DNA from 3 places in the Enterobacter sp. N5-15 genome. Region 2 is predicted to be linked to each of the others. Evidence: predicted binding sites of a transcription regulator. Region 2 holds the regulator's gene; each other region holds the start of a gene.

Region 1 (2,272 bases), 2.3 Mb from region 2:
CGTCGCGCTCGGCGTGATCGAGCAGCACGATGCCCCGGCTGACGTTACGCCCGCTCGGGTCGTTATCGCTGGCGACCAGCGGACGCACGCCCGCGTAGGCGCGCAGAATACGCGTCTGGGCCATCACCGGGGCCAGTTTTTCCCCTTCGCGCAGCAGGATGTCGACCTCTTCGGCGGTCACGCGGTTGTAGTCAATCTCGCTGTAGTCCACGTGGGTTGAGGTGGTACCGATTAACGAAATGGTGTCGCCCGGGACGAGGATATCGGCATCGGACGGTTTGCGGCAGCGGTTAATCACGTGGTTATTGATGCGGTGGTCGAGGATCAGCAGCGAGCCTTTCGCCGGGAACATGCGCACCGACAGGTCCGCGTATTCCGCGATGCGCTGCCCCCAGATCCCCGCCGCGTTAACCACAACGGCGGCATACAGCTCGCTGTGTTCGTTATATTGCGTATCAAGGATCCGCACGCCGCAGATGCGATTCCCCTCGCGGATAAGCCCGGTCACTTCGTGCCCGGTCAGGATGTGCGCGCCATGCTCGCGAGCGTCCAGCATATTGGCGGCGGTCAGGCGGAAGGGGTCAACGGTGCCGTCAGGCACTTTCACCGCGCCGATAAGCGCCGGGTTAACCGACGGTTCCAGCCGCCGCGCCAGCGCCGGGTCCATGGCCTCAGCCTGAATGCCTGCTGCAGTGCAGGCGGTAATAAAGGTGTCCTGAAAGGCGAGGTCATCTTCGGGAAGGGTAATAAAGAGGCCGTCGGTCGGCTCAATGCAGTGGCGGGCGATACGCTTGAGGATCTGGTTTTCAGCAATACATTCGCGCGCGGATTCACCGTCGGTCACCGCGTACCGCGCGCCGCTGTGCAGCAGGCCGTGGTTGCGTCCGGTTGCGCCCGTGGCGATATCATGGCGCTCGAGCAGCGTGACGCTTAAGCCGCGAAGGGCGCAATCGCGTGCGATCCCGGCGCCGGTTGCGCCACCGCCAATGATTATCACATCGCTGTAGCGAGGATCGTGAATGGTCATTGTTTACCCTCTATGTTCGTTTTTTTATCATTTAGCCATATCAATAGTGTGGTTTGTTTGATTTCGAACATAAACGCGCGAAATTCGAAAGTGAAACGTGATTTCATGCGCTTTTTTGCGCATTCTGTCATATTTCTGTAACAATCTGTGCGTTGATTCACAGTAACAATCACCGTGATTTCTTAACATCCCCGCCTCTGGAATTCAGGTGCGAGCCACCTGCTCATTCAATTCAAGGCCACGGAGGCTGTTATGCTCAGTATCTTCAAACCTGCGCCGCATCGGGCGCGTCTGCCAGAGGCAGAAATTGATCCGCTATACCGCCGCCTGCGCTGGCAAATCTTCCTGGGGATCTTCTTCGGGTACGCGGCGTACTACCTTGTACGTAAAAACTTTGCGCTCGCCATGCCGTATCTGGTGGAGCAGGGCTTCTCCCGCGGCGATCTGGGGTTCGCGCTGTCGGGGATCTCAATCGCCTACGGTTTTTCCAAATTCATCATGGGTTCCGTATCGGATCGCTCGAATCCGCGCGTGTTCCTGCCCGCCGGCCTGATCCTGGCGGCCACGGTCATGCTGTTCATGGGCTTTGTGCCGTGGGCGACGTCCAGCATTGCCGTCATGTTCGTGCTGCTGTTCCTCTGCGGCTGGTTCCAGGGGATGGGGTGGCCGCCGTGCGGACGTACCATGGTGCACTGGTGGTCGCAGAAGGAGCGCGGCGGCATCGTGTCGGTGTGGAACTGCGCGCATAACGTGGGTGGCGGTATTCCGCCGCTGCTGTTCCTGCTGGGTATGGCCTGGTTCAACGACTGGCACGCTGCGCTGTATATGCCTGCCTTCGGCGCCATCGTCGTGGCGATTATCGCCTTCGCGCTGATGCGCGACACGCCGCAGTCCTGCGGCCTGCCGCCGATTGAAGAGTACAAAAACGACTATCCGGATGATTACAGCAAGGAGCACGAGGAAGAGCTGACCGCAAAACAGATCTTCATGAAGTACGTCCTGCCGAACAAGCTGCTGTGGTACATCGCGGTGGCGAACGTGTTCGTTTACCTTCTTCGCTACGGCATCCTCGACTGGTCGCCAACCTACCTGAAAGAGGTGAAGCACTTCGCGCTGGATAAATCCTCGTGGGCCTATTTCCTGTATGAATATGCCGGGATCCCGGGCACGCTGCTTTGCGGCTGGATGTCGGACAAGGTGTTTAAAGGTAACCGCGGCGCGACGGGCGTGTTCTTTATGACCCTG
Region 2 (2,272 bases):
CGCTGTAGGGCATCACGCGGATTTCCAGATGGCGACCATTATTGAGCTTCAGATTATGCGGGCGGGTAAAATCACGCGTTTTCAGATACTGCGTGAACTCGGGATAGCGCAGAAGGTTGAGGATATTCTGACCATTATCGTCGGGCCAGCGCAGGCCCAGCAGCTGTTGTGCAAGGCCGTTACACCAGAAGATTGTCCCTTCTTCGGTCGTCAGAATAACGGCATCGGGCAGCGACTCTGCACCGCTGCGAAAACGCTTAATCAGGCTTCCCAGTTCGCGGCGACGCTTTTTATTACGCATCTGCATCTGATGCAGACCGTACAGCAGCGGCTCCCAGCTGCCGCTTCCCGGCGGCGGCGTCATACTTCGGTCAACCCACAGCCACCAGGAGAGGCGCAGGAGGTTCCAGAAATGCCAGATCAGCAGCCCGGTGACCGACGCCAGCAGAAACCACGGCAGGTGTCCAAGAAAGGCCCCCAGAAGGAAGGCCGGAATACAGCATAAGATCAGTTCAAAGACGAGCCTTTTCCATGACAGACGTTCCAGCACGCGTCACACTCCTGTCATTGTTCAGAAACGGGTAGAAAAACGATAACCCGTGCCGCGGACCGTCTGCACCATGCGATCGTGGCCGCTCAGTTCCAGTGCTTTTCGCAGGCGGCGAATATGTACGTCAACCGTCCGGTCTTCGACATACACGTTAGTTCCCCAGACGTTATTCAGCAACTGCTCGCGGCTGTACACGCGTTCCGGGTGGGTCATAAAGAAGTGCAGGAGTTTAAATTCGGTAGGCCCCATGTCGAGGGGATTTTCACCGGTCATCACGCGGTGTGAGGTGGGGTCAAGGCTTAGCCCCTGCATCTCAATCACCTCTTCCACCGCCATCGGCGAAATACGGCGCATCACGGCTTTAATGCGGGCAACCAGCTCTTTTGGGGAGAACGGTTTAGTAATGTAATCGTCCGCGCCGGTTTCCAGACCGCGAACGCGATCCTCTTCTTCTCCGCGCGCCGTGAGCATCACAACCGGGATGTCGCGGGTCAGCGCCTCGCGCTTCAGGTGTTTGATAAACTGCAGTCCGGAGCCGCCGGGCAACATCCAGTCCAGCAGAATCAGATCGGGCCAGGGTTCATTCAGCTGGTTCACTGCGCTGTCATAATCTTCCGCTTCAACCGGCTGGAAGCCGTTTTGCTCGAGCACGAAGCACACCATTTCACGAATTGGAGCTTCATCTTCTACGACCAGAATACGTCTCGCCATACTTTGCCCTGTCTTATCTTATTTAAGTTACAAGTTTGTAATTCGGCGCCATTATGCGTCAGATTTATGACAGATTTATGAAAAACAGTACCACGATAACGGGCAAACCGTTGTTTTATTACAGCGGTTATTTTCCCGTCTCTGAACGTTTATAATCCTGCTTTCTCTTTTTTGCCACGGATCAGCTATGCGCATACTTCACACTTCGGACTGGCATCTGGGTCAAAATTTTTACAGCAAAAGCCGTGCGGCTGAACATGAAGCCTTCCTGAACTGGCTGCTGGAAACGGCCAGGACGCACGAGGTGGACGCGATTATTGTGGCGGGTGACATCTTTGATACCGGCTCGCCCCCCAGCTATGCGCGTGAACTGTACAACCGCTTCGTGGTGAATCTGCAGCAAACCGGCTGTCATCTGGTGATTGTCGCCGGTAACCACGATTCCGTCGCGACGCTGAATGAATCCCGCGACATCCTGGCATTTCTCAATACTACCGTCGTCGCCAGCGCCGGGCACGCCCCGCAGATCCTGAAAAAACGCGACGGCACGCCGGGGGCGGTGCTGTGCCCCATTCCGTTTTTGCGTCCGCGCGATATTGTGCAAAGCCAGGCGGGACTTTCCGGCGGCGAAAAGCAACAGCATCTGTTACAGGCCATCACCGACTATTATCACCAGCAGCACGCCGATGCCTGCGCCCTGCGCGGCGACCAGCCGATTCCGGTGATTGCGACCGGGCATCTCACCACCGTCGGGGCCAGTAAAAGTGACGCCGTACGTGACATCTATATCGGTACGCTGGACGCCTTTCCGGCGCAGAACTTCCCGCCAGCCGACTACATTGCGCTCGGACACATTCACCGGGCGCAGATCGTCGGCGGCAGCGAGCACATCCGCTACTGCGGCTCGCCTGTTTCGCTCAGCTTTGACGAGACGGGCAAGGCCAAATCCGTCCATCTGGTGAGCTTCTCCGGGGGCAAACTCCGCGCCGTTGAGACGCTGGAGGTGCCCGT
Region 3 (2,272 bases), 1.8 Mb from region 2:
AGGATCATACGCCAGATGATGTCCAGATCGGTTGGCGATGACGGTAGCAGAGCCAGCGCGAAAAGGCCTGTCGCCATCACCGCCAGCCCCAACGCTCCCAATAAACCGGCATGGACGCGTTCAATCAGGTAACCTGCCAGCGGCGCCATCACCATTGTCGCCAGCGGCCAGGGAGTTAACAGCAGGCCGGTCTCCACTTCTGAACGTCCTAGCACGCTCTGCAGAAAGAAGGGCAGAGAAACCAGAGCCAGCATCTGGGCGCAGAACGAGCAGACTGACGTGCAAATGGAGAGGGAAAAGAGGGGAATACGCAGCAGATCGACCGGCAGTAAGGGCACAGGGAGTGTGAGCTGGCGGCGAACAAAGAAGAAACCGATCGCCAGCAGGGCGATGAGCTCCGCGCCGGTAAGCATCAGAGACTGTCCCTGCGCAAAGCCGCTCAGCGCCGTAATCAGCAGGCCAAAGGTCAGGGCATTCATCACCGCACTCGCCACGTCGAAGCGCGGCATGGTGCTTTTAGGCCCGTTAGCGGGAAGAAAGCGCAGGGCAAAGAAGATGGCGATGATACCCAGCGGCACGTTAATGGCGAACAGCCATTGCCATGACGCAACGGAAAGGATCGCCGCCGCAATGGTAGGCCCGGCGGCGGAAGAGACGGCGACAATAAACGAGTTTATCCCCATGCCGCGCCCCAGATGACGCTGCGGATAAATTAAGCGGATCAACGCCGTGTTTACGCTCATGAGCGCCGCGCCGCCAAACCCCTGCGCAATGCGGGCAAGCGTCAGGGTATGCAGTGAATCTGAAAGGGCGCATAGCAAGGACGTGAAGGTGAAAACCACCAGACCGCACTGATACACCCGACGGTAACCGAACATATCGCCCAGGAAAGAGAACGAGAGCAGGGAAACCACAATCGCAATCTGATAGGCGTTAACAATCCATATCGAACTGGCGGGAGAGGCGTGCAGGTCGCTGGCGATGGTTGGCAGGGCGACGTTTGCGATTGCGCCGTCAAGGACGGCCATTGAGATACCGATAATGATGGTCGCTATAGCGCCATACCGCTGGGGTAAAGGCAGGCCATCGGAAAGGGTCTTTTCCATTAGGATTAAAAAAGCTCAGCGTGAAATTATTCTCAGGGTAACTATTTTAGCATTGTTACAGCCGCGATATGTCGCAGATTTGTAACGAAGTAAACGCGGATTGATTGCAGGTGACATGACGGGAACTTATAATAAAAACCGGTTCTGATTTTTATAAAACACTCTCTATGAGGTGGTAAATGGCTATTGCGGATTTGGATAAACAGCCAGATTCTGTTTCTTCCGTGCTGAAGGTGTTTGGCATCTTACAGGCGCTGGGAGAAGAGCGTGAAATAGGTATTACAGAGTTGTCGCAGCGCGTGATGATGTCAAAAAGCACCGTATATCGCTTTTTGCAAACCATGAAGTCGCTGGGCTACGTTGCCCAGGAAGGCGAATCTGAAAAATACTCTCTGACGCTGAAGCTGTTTGAGCTGGGTGCCCGTGCGCTACAAAACGTTGACCTGATCCGCAGCGCCGATATTCAGATGCGTGAAATCTCTCGCCTGACCAAAGAGACCATCCATCTCGGCGCGCTGGATGAAGACAGCATTGTTTACATCCATAAAATCGACTCCATGTACAATCTGCGCATGTATTCGCGCATTGGTCGTCGCAACCCGCTCTACAGTACCGCCATTGGTAAGGTTCTGCTGGCGTGGCGCGATCGTGAGGAAGTGAAGCAGATCCTCGAAGGCGTAGAATACAAGCAAAGTACCTCACGAACCATTACCAGCACGGACGCGCTGTTAACGGTGCTCGATCGCGTACGCGAGCAGGGGTATGGCGAAGATAACGAAGAGCAGGAAGAAGGGCTGCGCTGCATCGGCGTTCCGGTGTTTGACCGTTTTGGCGTGGTGATCGCGGGCTTAAGTATCTCCTTCCCAACCTTACGCTTCTCCGAAGAGCGTCTGCATGAGTATGTGGCTATTTTGCACACTGCCGCACGTAAGATTTCTGAACAGATGGGGTATCACGACTACCCGTTCTAATCTCTGTTTGCATAAAAAAACGCCGCAACAGATGCGGCGTTTTTTGTCGATCATTTACCCGGCTGATTAGCCATTATCAATCACGACGGATGTCTTACGCAGGACCGGACAGTGGGTTAAGCCCACGATCCCGCTTTCAGTATGCAGATATTGCGCAGTGCTCACGCCCTGTGCCGTTAAATATTTACACTGAAT

Evidence for each region. Region 2 encodes PhoB, which activates phosphate uptake and scavenging genes when phosphate is short. Its sites were predicted from a motif close to CTGTCATAAAACTGNCNNAT; they were not measured.
Region 1: glpT (glycerol-3-phosphate transporter) is a predicted target of PhoB. The motif match lies at 1,152-1,171, and genes of this name have one in related genera.
Region 3: kdgR (DNA-binding transcriptional regulator KdgR) is a predicted target of PhoB. The motif match lies at 1,175-1,194, and genes of this name have one in related genera.

The regions. Positions count from the first base shown of each region.
Region 1 is NZ_CM170150.1:3,273,560-3,275,831, reverse strand. It holds gene glpA (anaerobic glycerol-3-phosphate dehydrogenase subunit A) at 1-1,027, opposite strand, end outside; gene glpT (glycerol-3-phosphate transporter) at 1,280-2,272, shown strand, end outside.
Region 2 is NZ_CM170150.1:1,022,343-1,024,614, reverse strand. It holds gene phoR (phosphate regulon sensor histidine kinase PhoR) at 1-550, opposite strand, end outside; gene phoB (phosphate response regulator transcription factor PhoB) at 572-1,261, opposite strand; gene sbcD (exonuclease subunit SbcD) at 1,449-2,272, shown strand, end outside.
Region 3 is NZ_CM170150.1:2,853,326-2,855,597, reverse strand. It holds gene AC2TE5_RS13580 (MFS transporter) at 1-1,106, opposite strand, end outside; gene kdgR (DNA-binding transcriptional regulator KdgR) at 1,286-2,077, shown strand; gene AC2TE5_RS13570 (YobH family protein) at 2,144-2,272, opposite strand, start outside.